One region of the Mesorhizobium sp. MC2-1-1 genome, then DNA from elsewhere that is predicted to be linked to it. Evidence: riboswitches for the same ligand, from Rfam matches in the RefSeq annotation. Region 1 holds a riboswitch; the other holds the start of a gene.
What was found. Region 1 has a riboswitch for S-adenosylmethionine ahead of ACR64R_RS26550 (O-succinylhomoserine sulfhydrylase). Riboswitches for the same ligand answer to the same signal wherever they lie in the genome.

Region 1 (7,585 bases):
CGCTGTTCCTGGTCTTCCAGTTCGCGAGCTACAGGGGCTTGCCGGTCGTGCTCCTGGTGATGGGCGTGCTGATCTCGCTGTTCGTGTTCGTGACCAAGCGCATGACCATCGGCCGCCGCATCTACGCCATGGGCGGCAACGCCAAGGCCGCGCAGCTATCGGGCATCAACACCGAAAGACTGACGCTGCTCGTCTTCGTCAACATGGGCGTGCTGTCGGCGCTTGGCGGCCTGATCATCGCGGCGCGTCTCGGTCAGGCCGTGCCCGCGGCGGGTCTGGGCAGCGAGCTCGACGTGATCGCGGCAGTCTTCATCGGCGGCGCCTCGGCGATGGGCGGCGTCGGCCAGGTGATAGGCGCCGTGGTCGGCGGCTTCATCATGGGCGTGATGAACAACGGCATGTCGATCATGGGCGTCAATGTGGACTGGCAACAGGTGGTCAAGGGCCTTGTGCTGCTCGGCGCCGTCATCTTCGACGTCTACAACAAGAACAAGGCCTAGTGCATGTTGCCCAAAAGTGCCTGGCGGTTTTGGGGAAACGACATGCATCAAGACAACGGCCAAGGCCGGAAGCGGATTTAAGGAGGCATACGGGTTCTAGATCGCGGAGCTGCCGGCAGACCCGTCGGCGCAAGAAGTCCAGGCAAGGACCAGACTCGCGAGCGCAATCCGGACGAAGAATTTCAACCGTGGCTTGGATTTCTCCACGCCGCGCTGGTCGAGGTTTGCTTGCGAGGCGGCCTCGACCAGTCAAGATGAGAGAGGGTTCAACATGCTGATCTCCCAGATCCTCGACGACGCCGAGACCATCCGCGTCGTCGCCCGCAACGGTGGCGGCAAGACCAAGGTCATCAACGGCGCGCGCAGCGTCTATTCGCTGGCAATGGAGGCCGCGCGGACAGGCACCGGGCTCGAAGCGCTGATCGAGCGCAAGGGCTATGGCGAGACGGTCGACCTCGATGCCGCCTACAAGAGGGGCAGGCTGGTGTCGCCCATCAACCATCCCGATCCGGCGCATCTGCATCTCACCGGCACCGGTCTCACGCATCTCGGCTCCGCGGCGACGCGCGATTCCATGCATAAGAAGCTCAGCGAGGGCGGCGAGGAGGAACTCACCGATTCCATGAAGATGTTCCGCATGGGCCTCGAAGGCGGCAAGCCCGCCAAGGGCGAGGTCGGGGTGCAGCCCGAATGGTTCTACAAGGGCAACGGCACGATGGCAGTGGCGCCGGGCGCGCCGCTGGTGTCGCCGGCCTTCGCGCAGGATGGCGGCGAGGAGCCCGAGATCGCCGGCATCTACGTCATTGGCGACGACGGCGCGCCGTTCCGTGTCGGCTTCACGCTGTCCAACGAATTTTCCGACCATGTGACCGAGCGGGTGAACTATCTGTTCCTCGCCCATTCCAAGTTGCGCAACGCCTCGTTCGGACCTGAAATCCTGATCGGCGACCTTCCTGCCGATGTCAGGGGCTCATCACGCATCTGGCGCGACGGCAAGCTGCTTTGGGAAAAGCCGTTCCTGTCCGGCGAAGCGAACATGTCGCACACCATCGCCAATCTCGAACACCACCACTTCAAATATTCGGCCTTCCGCCAGCCGGGCGACGTGCATGTGCATATGTTCGGCACCGCTACATTGTCCTTCGCCGACGGCATCAGGACCGAAGCCGGCGACGTGTTCGAGATCGAGGCCAAGGATTTCGGCTTGCCGTTGCGCAACCCGCTGGAGATCGAAAAGCCGGTGAAGGTGACGGTGAAGGCGCTCTAGAACGGACAGGGCTGGATGGACCGAAAGCGGATCGGCTTTGCGTTGATGGGCCTTGGCCTTGCCTTCGTCTTTATGTCCTCCACCGCCTATGGCGCAGCCAAATGCAGTCCGGTCTCCTACCGCCAAGCCCGATCGGCGATGACGAGCCGGCTTATGGCCACCGGTTATTCCAAACCGCAAGTGGGCTTCCTGATGCGCAACACGGATCGCATGACATCGGCGCTGCAGGCCAGCGGGCTCAACGACAAGGCCAAGGCTTGCGGCATCGACTCCGCGCGAGCTTACGTCCTCGCATGCCTCGACAAGCAACTGTTCCCTTTGCAGTCCGGCACAAGCGCCTCGCTAGACGACGAGAGCCAAACAAGGGGATTTTGGGGCAGAAAGCGCCTGACCGTACGCGAACTGCTGTTCATCGGCGAGTTCTATGGCTGTCTTGGCGCTGCGAAAGCATATCTATTTCGCGGCTAACGCCAGCGAGGCTGAGCTGTCGCAATCACCGCGCCGTACGGAAATGCTTGGAGAGCTTCAAGCCCTGCGCCTGATAGTTCGAGCCGAGATCGGTGCCGTAAAGCGCCTGTGGGCGCTTCAGCATATGCTCGTAGACGAGGCGGCCGACGATCTGGCCGTGATCAAGGATGAAGGGCACTTCGTGGCTGCGCACTTCGAGCACGGCGCGGCTGCCGCTGCCGCCGGCTGCGGAGTGACCGAATCCCGGATCGAAGAAGCCGGCATAATGGACGCGGAACTCGCCGACCATCGGGTCGAAGGGCGTCATCTCGGCGGCATAGAGCGGCGGCACATGCACGGCCTCGCGGCTGACCAGAATGTAGAACTCGTCCGGGTCGAGCACCAACTCGCCGGCGCCGCTCTTGTAGATCGGCTCCCAGAAATCGACGACATCCTGCGCGGCGCGCTTGTCGACGTCGACCAGGCCGGTGTGGTGCTTGCCGCGATAACCGACAAGCCCGTCCTTGTCGCCGTCGAGGTCGATGGAAAGCGCGATGCCGCCGCCGGAAATGTTGGGCGGCTCGGTGGCGACCAGCATCTCGGCGCGGTGAAGATCGCGTAGCTCGTTCTCCGAGAGCACCGCATTGCCGATGCGGAAACGGATCTGCGACAGGCGCGAGCCGGCGCGCACCACGATCGGGAAGGTGCGAGGGCTGACTTCGAGGTAGAGGGGACCGTGATAGCCGGCGGCGATCTTGTCGAACTCATGGCCGCGGTCGGTCATCACCCGCGTGAAAATATCGAGACGGCCGGTGGAGCTCTTAGGGTTGGCCGAGGCGGAAACCCCGGCGGGCAGCGCCAAGCTTTCAAGCAGCGGCACGATATAGACGCAGCCGGTTTCCAGCACCGCGCCCCCGGCGAGGTCGATCTCGTGCAGCTTCAGCCGCTCGAGCTTGTCGGCGACCAGATGATCGGGCCCCGGCAGGAAGGAAGCGCGCACGCGATAGGCCCTGTCGCCGAGCCTGAGATCGAGGCTGGCCGGCTGGATCTGGTCGGCGTCCGGCGCGCGCGGCGACTTCAGCGCTTTCGCCTTGAACAGCGCCGCGATCTCCTGATCCGGAAGAATGCCTGTCTGCCGCAAAGGCTGGCTCCATCGAGGCCGGTCTCTTTGTGGCAGGTTCTTGCCGCAAAACCGCTGGACACTTTTGCGGAACCTGCCTGGTACAAACCTCTTAATGAAGCCGGCAATTGACGCAAGCGCCGCGCGGGTCTAAAGGGTCGTTATCCCGTGGTGATTTGGCCGGTCGGCTTGCAGCCACGTTAAACAAGTCGCTAAAGGACCGTCGAGCCGCAAGGCTATATGGACCGGTTGCGACTTCGCGGCCGGTTTTTTTGTGTCTGGAAGCAGGGCTATGAGCATCAAGAAGCGCAACTGGAAACCTCAGACGGCACTCGTGCACAGCGGAACGCTGCGTTCCCAATTTGGCGAGACGGCCGAGGCGATGTACCTCACGCAGGGCTATGTCTACGAGACGGCGCAGGCCGCGGAGGCCCGCTTCAAGGGCGAGGAGCCCGGCTTCATCTATTCGCGCTACGCCAATCCGACCGTCGACATGTTCGAAAAGCGCATGTGCGCGCTGGAGGGCGCCGAGGATGCCCGCGCCACGGCCTCCGGCATGGCCGCCGTTTCCGCCGCATTGCTCTGCAGCGTCAAGGCCGGCGACCATATCGTCGCCGCGCGCGCCCTGTTCGGCTCCTGCCGGTGGATTGTCGAGACGCTGGCGCCGCGCTACGGCATCCAGGCGACGCTGGTGGACGGGCGAGACATTGCAAACTGGGAGAGGGCGGTCAGGCCGAACACCAAGCTGTTCTTCCTGGAAAGCCCGACCAACCCGACGCTGGAGGTGGTCGACATCGCCGCGGTCGCCAGGCTCGCCAATTCGATCGGGGCGCGCGTGATCGTCGACAACGTCTTCGCCACGCCGCTGCAACAGAAGCCCTTGCAACTCGGCGCCCATATCGTCGTCTATTCGGCAACCAAGCACATAGACGGCCAGGGCCGCTGCCTCGGCGGCGTCATCCTCTCCGACAAGAAATGGATCGACGAGAACCTGCACGACTATTTCCGCCACACCGGGCCGAGCCTGTCGCCCTTCAATGCCTGGACGATGTTGAAGGGCCTGGAAACGCTGCCGCTGCGCGTGCGCCAGCAGACCGAGAGCGCCGGCAAGATCGCCGATTTGCTGGCCGGCAGGCCGGAGATCGCCCGCGTCATCTATCCTGGCCGCGCCGACCACCCGCAGGCCGATATCGTCAAGAAGCAGATGTCCGGGGGCTCGACGCTGATCTGCCTCGAGGTGAAGGGCGGCAAGCAGGCGGCATTCGCCTTCCAGAACGCGCTCGATATCGTGCTGATCTCAAACAATCTCGGCGACGCCAAGAGCCTGATCACCCATCCGGCGACGACGACGCACAAGAACCTGAGCGACGAGGCGCGGGCAGAGCTTGGCATCGGGCCCGGCACGCTCAGGCTCTCCGTCGGCCTTGAGGACACGGACGATCTGCTGGAGGACGTCGAACAGGCGCTGAAGGCGGCGAGATAGCGGACGCCACAAGGAAGGGACAGCGTGGGTGCCGTTCAGGCGCCTTCTTCCAGCTCGGTCATCGCCTTGGTGCGGATGGTCATGGCATTGCCGCGCCAATCGACCGCGCCTCCCAGCCATCCCCGCACCCAGATGGCGGGCAGCATGACGTCGCGCACGATCATCGCGGTCACGCTGAGCGGCGACAGATACCAGCCTTTTGCCCAGGCGAGCAGGCATTCCGGCAGATAGGCGACGACCAGCACGCAGAGCGCCGCCGTGGGCAGGCTGACACCGGCGCTCGCCGCCGCGACCAGGCCAAGCAGCAGCGGCAATGCCGCGCCGGTCAGGATCTCCGGTGCGAAGAACAGCGGGAAGGTGACGCGGCGCAGCCTTGCCCAGCGCGCCTGGCGCGACCAGATCTCACCGAGCCGGCGCTGGCCGAGCGGCTGCTCGAACGGCGAGGCGACGAGATTGACCTTGAGACCGAGTCCGTTGACCAGCTTGGTCGCCGCCGCATCCTCGGCGATCTCGGCGGCCAAGGCATGGATGCCGCCATTGGCATCCAGCATCGGCTTGTTCCACAACATGCTCTTGCCCTGGGCGAAACCGAGGCCGAGGGCCTCGCCGGCATACTGCCAGCGCGCCTGCAGCGTGTTGAGGAAGGCACATTCGACCTCGGCCCAGAAACCGTCCGGCCGAGAGCCGATCGGCGTCGAGCAGACGAGGCCGGTATCCGGGCGCCATGCCGCCATCATCTGCTGGACGTAGTTCGCCGGCATCAGCACGTTGGAATCGGCGAGGATCGCCCAATCGTAGCGCGCCGCCTGCCATCCCTTGACGCAATTGTTGAGCTTGGGATTGGCGCTGATGCGATCGTCGCCGACCAGAAGCCGCGCCGGAACCTTGGGGTTGAGCGCGATCGCCGTATCGATGAGCTTCGCCACCGGGTCTTCGGCATGCGCAACGCAAAAGATCAGTTCATAGCGCGGCCAATCGAGCGAGAAGGCGCGCCGCAGCGTCTCTTCCGTGAACGGCTCGACGCCGCGCGACGGCACGATGATCGAAACCGGCGGCCGCAGGCCGGAGGGGGGCGCAACGACACGCCGCTTCTTAAGCCGCGACGAGGCGAGCAGGATGCTGGCGAGATTGGCGAGAAGAAGGGCTGACGAACCCAAGGCGGCTGCGATAGTCAGTTCCATTGAGATATGGTCACTCCCGGCAGAGAGTTTCACCGTTTCGGCGAAACGGCGAACCACTCTATCTCTTTGTTTTCACGCAATTGCGGACGGAAAACCGTTTACACTTTTCCTGGATGCTCTGGGCCGAACGCGGCCGTTTGATCAGTCGACGGAGCGCCCGAGTCGCCCGGCATGGCCTGTGCACACCAACATTGTCGTGTGTCACTTAAATGACATTGTTTTTCGGCACGTGCGGCAAAGGCTGGCGGTATGACCGGCGCCTCGCGTGATAACAGCGAAGCGCCGCGCATATTCCACGCGGCGGCAACCGGAGTAGCCCATGTATCGCGCAGTGACGCGCAACATCGAAGTGCTGGTCAGGCCGTTCTATCTGGAGGATAGAGTCCGACCCCTCCGAGAACCGCTACGTCTGGGGCTATCAGGTGACGATCGACAACCGCTCCGACGAGTTCGTCCAGCTTTTGTCGCGCTACTGGCACATTACCGACGGCCAGGGCCGTGTCGAGGAGGTGCGCGGCGCCGGCGTCGTCGGCGACCAGCCGGAGCTCAACCCCGGGGATAGCTATCAATACACATCAGGCTGCCCGCTCTCGACATCCTCGGGCATCATGGTCGGCCATTACACGATGCGCAACGGCCGCGGCGAGACCTTCGATATCGCCATTCCAGCCTTCTCGCTCGACATGCCGGGGACAAGGCGGACGGTGAATTAAGAACTCGAGTTCCTCGAATTAAGAACTCGAGTTCCTCTCCCCCTCAAAGCGGGGGAGAGGAAGGGGACCTTCTCAATTCACGAACTCGGCCGGGTCGAAGTCGTATTGCGTCGAGCAGAACTCGCAGGCGACATGGATGCCACCCTCCTCTGTCGACTCCTTGATCTCCTCGGCCGAAAAGCCCTCGAGGATGCCGCGGATCTTCTCGCGCGAGCAGGAGCACCGGTCGTCGACCGGCACGCCGCGGAAGACGCGCACGCCGTGCTCGTGGAAGAGCCGGTAAAGCAGCCGCTCGGCGCCCACAGTCGGATCGATCAGTTCCGTCTGCTCGATCGTGCCGAGCAGCGCCAGCAATTCCTGCCAGGAATTGTCGGCCGGCTGGTCGGTCACCTCGCGGTCGTCGCCGTCACCCCCAGAAATATCGGGAATGCGCATGCGCTCCGGCGCCTGCGGCAGGAACTGCGCCAGGATGCCGCCGGCCCGCCATTGCTCACGCGCTCCGCCTGGACCTGGCGTGACCAGCTTGGCGACCGACATCCTGATATCCGTCGGGATCTGCTCCGATTGGCGGAAATAGGTGCGAGCGGCATCCTCCAGGGAAGTGCCGTCGAGCTGGACGATGCCCTGATAGCGCTGCGTGTGTGCGCCCTGGTCGATGGTCAAGGCCAGCACACCGTTGCCGAGCAGCGCCTGCTGCGAGGTCTCGCTGGCGTCGATCAGGGCCTGCAGCCGGTCGGCATCGAAGCGCGCATAGGCGCGCAATGCATGCGGTGTCGTGAAATCAGCCACCAGCATGTCGACCGGGCCATCGGTGCGGGTCTGCAGGATGAACTTGCCTTCGAACTTCAGCGAGGTGCCGAGCAGGACGGTGAGC
Region 2 (7,585 bases), 1.5 Mb from region 1:
TGTCGGAGCCGACCTTGGTGATGATGACGACCTTGTCGCGGTTGCCGCGGCTCTTCATCCAATTGCCGATGATGGTTTCCGATTCGCCTCCCTTGTTGCCGGGAACCCAGCGCGAATAGGCATCGGCCGTGTCAATGGCGTTCAGGCCCGCGCCGACGAAGCGGTCGAGCAGATCGAAGGAGGTCTTCTCGTCGGCGGTCCAGCCGAAGACGTTGCCGCCTAGGACCAGCGGCGCGATGGAAAGGTCGGTGCGACCGAGACGACGTTTCTGCAAGGCTGATCTCCGTGATGCTTGAACGGGCCTGATGCCCAAGGACGATTGCGGCTAAGCTAGGTCATGCCCGGCCGAGTTCAAAGGCATGGTTTGTCTTTTGATTCGACAGGCGCTTCAGGAAGGCGTGACCTGACGTCCCACCTCCTCCAGCCAGTGATCGCGGATGCCGAGCGCCTCGAGGTGCTCTAGCGTGCTCAAGACATAGTCCTCGTTGTGCCCGGATTGGCCAACGGCGCCGCAAACGATTTTTGCCGCGTGACCGGCATCGAGCGCGCCGGCATATTGCTCATGCCTCCGGTCGACGATGTAGGCGACCGCCTCGACCGAATCGCCGCCATCCAACCTGACCTCGAGTATCCGTTCGAGATAGACGCTGGTCACCAGCTCGCGTTCGCGCAGGTAGGAAAGCACCTCATCGCGCAGATTGCCGGGAACACGGTAGGCGAGGCCGATGCAGGAGCCGCCCCGATCGAGACCGAGCACCAGGCCGGGCCGCCGGCGAGTGCCGCGATGCACGAAGGAATAAACGCAAAGTGAGCGCCGGTAGCCGTAAAGCCGGGCGCGACGGGTCTCGACATGGGCAAATCCGGGCCGCCAGATCAGCGACCCATAGCCAAAAACCCAAAAATCGCCCATATCGCCAAGCCTGATCGCATTCGAGTGAACGACACCGCACCGCCAAGGTGCTTCTTCTGTCCCGCCGCTTGTTTGCGTGAGTGAATCGCCGCTCGCCGTATGAGGGGTTAACGAGAGCCGCAGCATGACGTCAAGTGACGAGCGATCGCCCAAACCTCGCCGCCGGCTGTTCTGGCTAGCCGCGTTCCTTGTAGTGCTGTTCGCCATCTACAGCGGCGGCTGGTTCTATCTCGCCGACAGGCTAAAGACCGAGGCCGACCAGGCGGTGGCGCGGCTGGGCAGCAAGGGCATCGCGGCCGGCTGCGCCAACCTCGCCGTTAGCGGCTATCCGATGAGCTTCACAGTTTCCTGCGACAACATCGCCTATGAGGACGACGCCCGCAAAGTCGCCGCCTCCACCGGGAGTTTCAACGCCGTCGCCGGGATCACCGGACCTCTGTCGCCGGTCGCCGACCTGCGGGGGCCGCTGCGGACGATGGCGCCCGGCATGCCGCCGCTCTGGATCGACTGGGATCAGATGCAGGCCAATGTCAAAATGTGGTGGCCGCTGCCGCGCAGCGTTTCGCTGAGGGCCGAAGGCCTGAACGGTCAGACCGATCCGCAGGACGACACGGATCCGATGCAATTGTTCAGCGCCGGCAAGGCCGCCGGCCAGTTGCAGCCGGCGGGCCAGGACATCAATTATGTCGGCAGCTTCGGCGATCTGGAGATCAATGCGGATGCCATCGACGGACGCGTGCTGCCCGCGCTTGACGGCAGCGGCGACGTAACGCTCAAGAACGGCCTGGCGCTGATCGCCGCGCCGCCAAAGAGCCTGCGGGGCCAGTCGGTCGACATCGCCAGGCTTGACCTCTCGTCCGGCACGGCGCGCATCACCGTGTCCGGGCCGGTCTCGGTCGATGCGGATGGCCTGGTCGACGCAAGTCTGATGATCAAGCTCAAGGATCCGAAAGCGGTGGCTACTATCCTCGCCGGCGCGGTTCCGGAGCACAAGAGCGAAATCGAGCAGGGCTTTGCCGCCATTGCCATGCTTGGCAAGGAGCCGTCCTTGCCGCTGAAGATCGTCAAAGGCAAGGCCTCGCTGGGCTTCATCCCGCTCGGCAAGATCAAGCCGATCGATTAGAACATGGCCCGACCGGTCAGGTTGCTCAGCGTCGGCGCCTTCACCCTCGACACGATCCTGCGCGTCGAGACGCTCCCCGCGCATCAAGGCAAGTTCATCGCCAGCGATGGGGTCCAGCTGGCTTCCGGCATGGCGACGAGCGCCGCCTGCGCCGCGCACCGCCTCGGCGCCGAGGTCTCGCTTTGGGCGAGCGCCGGCGACGATCTCGTCGGCGACCAGTTGATCGCCGACATACAGGCCGAGGGCGTCGATTGCAGCCTTATTCGCCGCGTTCCCGGCGCGCGCTCGGCGCTGGCCGCGATCCTGGTGGATGCGCATGGCGAGCGCGTCATCGTCCCCTTCTACGACAGACGAGCGCAAGCCGATCCCGAGGCGTTGCCGCTCGCCGAACTCTCCGCCTTCGACGCGGTGCTCGTCGATGTCCGCTGGCCGGGCGCCGCGGCGCTCGCTCTGAGCGCGGCCAGATCGATCGGCCGCCCGGCAATCCTGGACGCCGACACCGCGCCCGTCGAGGTTCTGGAGCGCTTGCTGCCCTTGGCGTCGCATATAGTTGCCTCGGAGCCCGCGGCCCGCATCGTCTGCGGCCACGCGCTTGACCCCGAAAGCGCCTGCGCCGACCTCGCCTCGCGCACCGACGCCTTTGTCGCGGTGACCGGCGGCGCGGCCGGCACCTGGTGGCACGACCGGGCAACCGGGGGCGTGCGCCATGTCGAGGCGCCGAGGGTCAAGGCTGTCGACACGCTCGCCGCCGGCGACGTCTTCCACGGCGCCTTTGCCGTTGCCCTCGCCGAGGCGATGCCGATGGAGGAAGCGCTACGCTTCGCCAGCGCCGCCGCCGCGCTCAAATGCCTGCGTTTCGGCGGCAGGCTCGGCGCGCCGAATAGGGCCGAGACGCTGGCCATGATGACGGCGAACTGGCCGGCATCGCAATAGCGCCGAGGAATCCGCTTACGATTTGGCCGGGTGCTCGACGGCCTGCCGACCAAAATCCGGCACGTCGATGTCCTGGCCGGCCTCGATGATCGAGCGGCGGATGGCGCGGGTACGAGTGAAGAGATCGAACAGCTTCTCGCCGTCGCCCCAGCGGATCGCCCGCTGCAGCGAGGCGAGAGTCCTCCGAGAATCGCGCCAGCATCTCCAGGATCGCGTCCTTGTTGTGCAGGCAGACATCCCGCCACATGGTAGGGTCCGAGGCGGCAAGCCGGGTGAAGTCGCGGAAACCGGAAGCGGAATATTTGATGACCTCGCTCTTGGTCACCGCCTCCAGATCGTCCGCCGTGCCGACGATGTTGTAGGCGATGATGTGCGGCAGGTGCGAAACGATCGCCAAGGTCATGTCGTGATGCTGCGGATCCATCGTGTCGATGTTGGAGCCGCAGCGCCGCCAGAATTCCGAGAGCTTCTCGAGCGCCGAGGGGTCGGTGCCAGTCAATGGCGTGAAGATGCACCAGCGGTTCTCGAAGAGATCGGCGAAGCCGGCGTCTGGTCCGGATTTTTCCGTGCCTGCCAGCGGATGTCCGGGAATGAAGTGCACGCCCTCCGGCACATGCGGCTGCATCTGCGCGATAACGGAGGCCTTGGTCGAGCCGACATCGGTAAGGATGGCGCCTTTCTTCAGTGCCGGCGCGATCTCGGCCGCAACCTCGCCCGATGAGCCGACCGGCACAGAGACGATAACGAGGTCGGCATCGCGCACCGCTTCCCTGGCATCGGTCGTGTAGGAATCGCCAAGGCCGAGCTCTTCGGCGCGCTTCAACGTCGATGCGCTGCGCGTCGCGATGGCGACATGGCGCGCCAGGCCCTCGCGGCGGATGACGCGGGCAAGCGACGACCCGATCAGGCCGATGCCGACCAGCGCTATTTTCTCGAACATCGGTGATGCCATGGTGCTTCAGCTTTTCAGGAAGGTCTTGAGCGCCTCGACGACGCCGCGATTGGCCTCCTCGGTGCCGATGCTCATGCGCAGCGCGTTGGGAAAGCCGTAGCCGGTAACACGGCGCAGTATATAGCCGCGCTGGCTCAGATAGTCGTCGGCCGCGGCCGCCGAGTGCTTATTGTCGTCGGGGAAATGGATCAGCAGGAAATTGCCGACGCTGGGCGTCACGCGCAGCCCAAGCCCGACCAACTGTTCGCTGAGCCAGGTCAGCCATTTCTCGTTATGCGCCACGCTGCGCTCGATATGGGCGCGGTCGCGGATAGCGGCAATGCCGGCCTCGATCGCGGTTGCGTTGACGTTGAAGGGACCGCGAATGCGGTTGATGGCGTCGACGATATGCGGTGGTCCATACATCCAGCCGATGCGCGCGCCGCCTAGGCCGAGCTTGGAGAATGTGCGGGTCATGACGACGTTTTCCGAACTGCCGGCGAGCTCGATGCCGGCTTCGTAGTCGTTGCGCCGCACATATTCGGCATAGGCGGCATCCAGCACCAGGAGCACATGCTTCGGCAGAGACGCATGCAGGCGGCGCACCTCCTGGAACGGCACATAGGTGCCGGTCGGATTGTTGGGATTGGCGAGGAAAACGATCTTCGTGCGCGGTGTGACCGCGGCAAGGATCGCATCGACGTCGGCGCGTTCGTCGGTTTCCTTGACCGCCACCGGCTTGGCGCCCGCCGCCTGGATGTAGATCTTGTAGACCATGAAGGCGTGTTCGGTGAACACGGCCTCGTCGCCTGGCGCGAGGTAGGTCTGCGCCAGCAGCCCGAGGATCTCGTCGGAGCCGTTGGAGCAGATGATGTTTGCAGGGTTCAGTCCATGCACCTCGGCGATCGCCTCGCGTAGCCGCCGCGCCGTGCCATCGGGATAGACGTCGAGCTTGGCCGCCACTTCGCGCGCGGCCTCGATTGACTTCGGCGAGGGCCCCAGCGGATTCTCGTTCGACGACAGTTTATAGACTTTCGTCACCCCGGCGGGCGCGGTGCTTTTTCCTGGCACATAGGCCTCGATGTCCATGATGCCCGCGCGGGGCGTCGGACGTGCCTGATCCTGCTTCATGTCACAAATCCGTCGAGAAGACCTTCGTCCGAAGGCCGCAGCGGAAATACAGGCCACGGGCTGGAATGTCGAGTGCCGGCGCTTGCGGCAGGATGCTTACCGTTGACGAACGGCGGCGCTGGTCCTAGAAGGATTGTCAGACTTCCGTGGTGATTTGGCCGGTCGGCTTGCAGCCACGTTAAACAACTCGCTAAAGGGCCGTTTGCAATCTGTAACCGGCTTTGCGAAGGCAGGCCGGTTTTTTGTTGTCCGCGGACCGGCCGGATAACGCGCCGGAAAAAGTCCGGTGCGGACGGATGAGGGTGCCATGGCCGCAGAGCGTGCAGCAAGGACCAACGACGAGGCCGACAATCCGTCGAGTCCGGTGTTGCGCTTTGGCGCCGACAAGCCGCTGAAGCTCGATGCCGGCACCTTTCTTGCGCCTTTCCAGATCGCTTACCAGACCTATGGCACGCTTAACGACGCGCGCTCCAACGCCATCCTCGTCTGCCATGCGCTGACGGGGGACCAGCACGTCGCCAACACCAATCCGGTGACCGGCAAGCCCGGCTGGTGGGAAGTGCTGATCGGCCCCGGCAAGATCATCGACACCAACCGCTTCTTCGTCATCTGCTCCAACGTCGTCGGCGGCTGCCTCGGCTCGACCGGCCCGGCCTCGACCAACCCGGCCACCGGCAAGCCCTATGGGCTCGACCTGCCGATCATCACCATCCGCGACATGGTGCGGGCGCAATCGATGCTGGTCGATCATTTCGGCATCGAGAAGCTGTTTTGCGTGCTCGGCGGCTCGATGGGCGGCATGCAGGTGCTGGAATGGGCGGCCAGCCATTCGGAGCGCGTTTTCTGCGCCCTGCCGATCGCCACCGGCGCCCGCCATTCCTCACAGAACATCGCCTTCCACGAGGTCGGCAGGCAGGCGGTCATGGCCGATCCGGATTGGCATGGCGGCAGATATCTCGAGTTCGGCAAGCGGCCGGAAAAAGGGCTCGCCGTCGCGCGTATGGCCGCCCACATCACCTACCTTTCGGAAGCCGCGCTGCATCGCAAGTTCGGCCGCAATTTGCAGGACCGTGAAGAGCTGACATTCGGCTTCGACGCCGATTTCCAGATCGAGAGTTACCTGCGCCACCAGGGCATGACCTTCGTCGACCGTTTCGACGCCAATTCCTATCTCTATCTGACCCGTGCGATGGATTATTTCGACCTTGCCGCCGATCACGGCGGGCGCCTTGCCGACGCCTTCGCCGGCACCAGGACGCGCTTCTGCCTGGTCTCCTTCACCAGCGACTGGCTGTTTCCGACCGAGGAGAGCCGCTCGATCGTGCATGCCTTGAACGCGGCGGGCGCTTCCGTTTCCTTCGTCGAAATCGAGACCGATCGCGGCCACGACGCCTTCCTCCTCGACGAGCCCGAGTTGTTCGCCGCCATCAACGGCTTCATCGCCTCGGCCGCCCGCGCCAGAGGGCTCGGCGCATGAGCGGAACGCAAACCCAGGATCGGACCGTATCCCCATGAGCGTCAATCGCGCCCAGCGTGTCGACCTCGATGTCGTCACCGATCTCATTCCGGCCAATTCGCGCGTGCTCGACGTAGGCTCGGGCGACGGCGTGCTCCTGGAACTGCTGCAGGAGACCAAGCAGGTCGACGGCCGCGGCCTGGAGCTTTCGCAGCGCGGCGTCAACGAATGCGTGGCGCGCGGCCTGTCCGTCATCCAGGGCGACGCCGACACAGATCTGAAATTCTACCCCGACAAGGGCTTCGACTTCGTCGTGCTGTCGCAGACGCTGCAGGCGACGCGCAACCCGAAGGTGGTGCTCGACGAACTACTCAGGATCGGCAACCGCGCCATCGTCTCCTTCCCCAATTTCGGCCACTGGCGCGTGCGCTTCTCGCTTTTGGTCAAGGGCAGGATGCCGGTCACCAAGGACCTGCCCTATTCCTGGTACGACACGCCCAACATCCACTTCTGCACCATCCGCGATTTCGTCAACCTGTGCGAGGAGCTCGGTGCGACCGTCGAGAGGGCCACCGCGCTCGACGCCAACGGCCAGAAGATCGGCTTGTCGATGCCCTGGTGGTTCTGGAATTTCTTTGGTCAGCAGGCGGTGTTTCTGTTGAAGAGGACTTGACCTCACGGAGCGTGATCGATCAGCGCATGTCCCTCGCCTTGAGCGGACCTGTCCCACCGAACCCAAGGGCCGATCCTGTCGTCTTCAAACCGCAATGCCACGGGAAAGCCGCCTGTTGCCGCATTTCTTGGCGATAGCGGCGTGACACAAGCGTGGCTTTTCTGTAGCGTCGGCCACGATCAGAGATGGGAACCGAAGATTATCCTGAGACCCATCCGGCACACACCACATCCGACCAGTCACGGCAGCCCGATGTCGAGCGAAGACGTTCCGCTGATTACTGTGATCACGCCGACTCACAACCGGCGCAGCCAGGTCGTGCGCGCGGTGGAAAGCGTCCTGGCGCAGACGCTTACGCGCTTCGAGCACATTGTGGTCGACGATGGTTCGACGGATGGGACGGCCGCGGCGATCGCCGAAATCCGCGA

Region 2: linked by a shared signal. The riboswitch ahead of metX (homoserine O-acetyltransferase MetX) and the one ahead of ACR64R_RS26550 (O-succinylhomoserine sulfhydrylase) in region 1 are both predicted to bind S-adenosylmethionine.

Annotation. Positions count from the first base shown of each region.
Region 1 covers NZ_CP195205.1:5,381,890-5,389,474, forward strand. Annotated here, with positions in the region: gene mmsB (multiple monosaccharide ABC transporter permease) at 1-500, shown strand, start outside; gene araD1 (AraD1 family protein) at 772-1,767, shown strand; gene ACR64R_RS26540 (hypothetical protein) at 1,921-2,235, shown strand; gene ACR64R_RS26545 (2'-deoxycytidine 5'-triphosphate deaminase) at 2,261-3,355, opposite strand; SAM riboswitch at 3,493-3,570, shown strand; gene ACR64R_RS26550 (O-succinylhomoserine sulfhydrylase) at 3,627-4,817, shown strand; gene ACR64R_RS26555 (ceramide glucosyltransferase) at 4,853-5,998, opposite strand; partial or broken gene apaG (Co2+/Mg2+ efflux protein ApaG) at 6,318-6,711, shown strand; gene ACR64R_RS26565 (Hsp33 family molecular chaperone) at 6,784-7,585, opposite strand, start outside.
Region 2 covers NZ_CP195205.1:3,875,519-3,883,103, forward strand. Annotated here, with positions in the region: gene ACR64R_RS19145 (aldo/keto reductase) at 1-274, opposite strand, end outside; gene ACR64R_RS19150 (gamma-glutamylcyclotransferase) at 389-910, opposite strand; gene ACR64R_RS19155 (DUF2125 domain-containing protein) at 1,035-2,033, shown strand; gene ACR64R_RS19160 (sugar kinase) at 2,037-2,966, shown strand; partial or broken gene ACR64R_RS19165 (prephenate/arogenate dehydrogenase family protein) at 2,982-3,918, opposite strand; gene hisC (histidinol-phosphate transaminase) at 3,925-5,037, opposite strand; SAM riboswitch at 5,165-5,242, shown strand; gene metX (homoserine O-acetyltransferase MetX) at 5,336-6,505, shown strand; gene metW (methionine biosynthesis protein MetW) at 6,540-7,157, shown strand; gene ACR64R_RS19185 (glycosyltransferase family 2 protein) at 7,410-7,585, shown strand, end outside.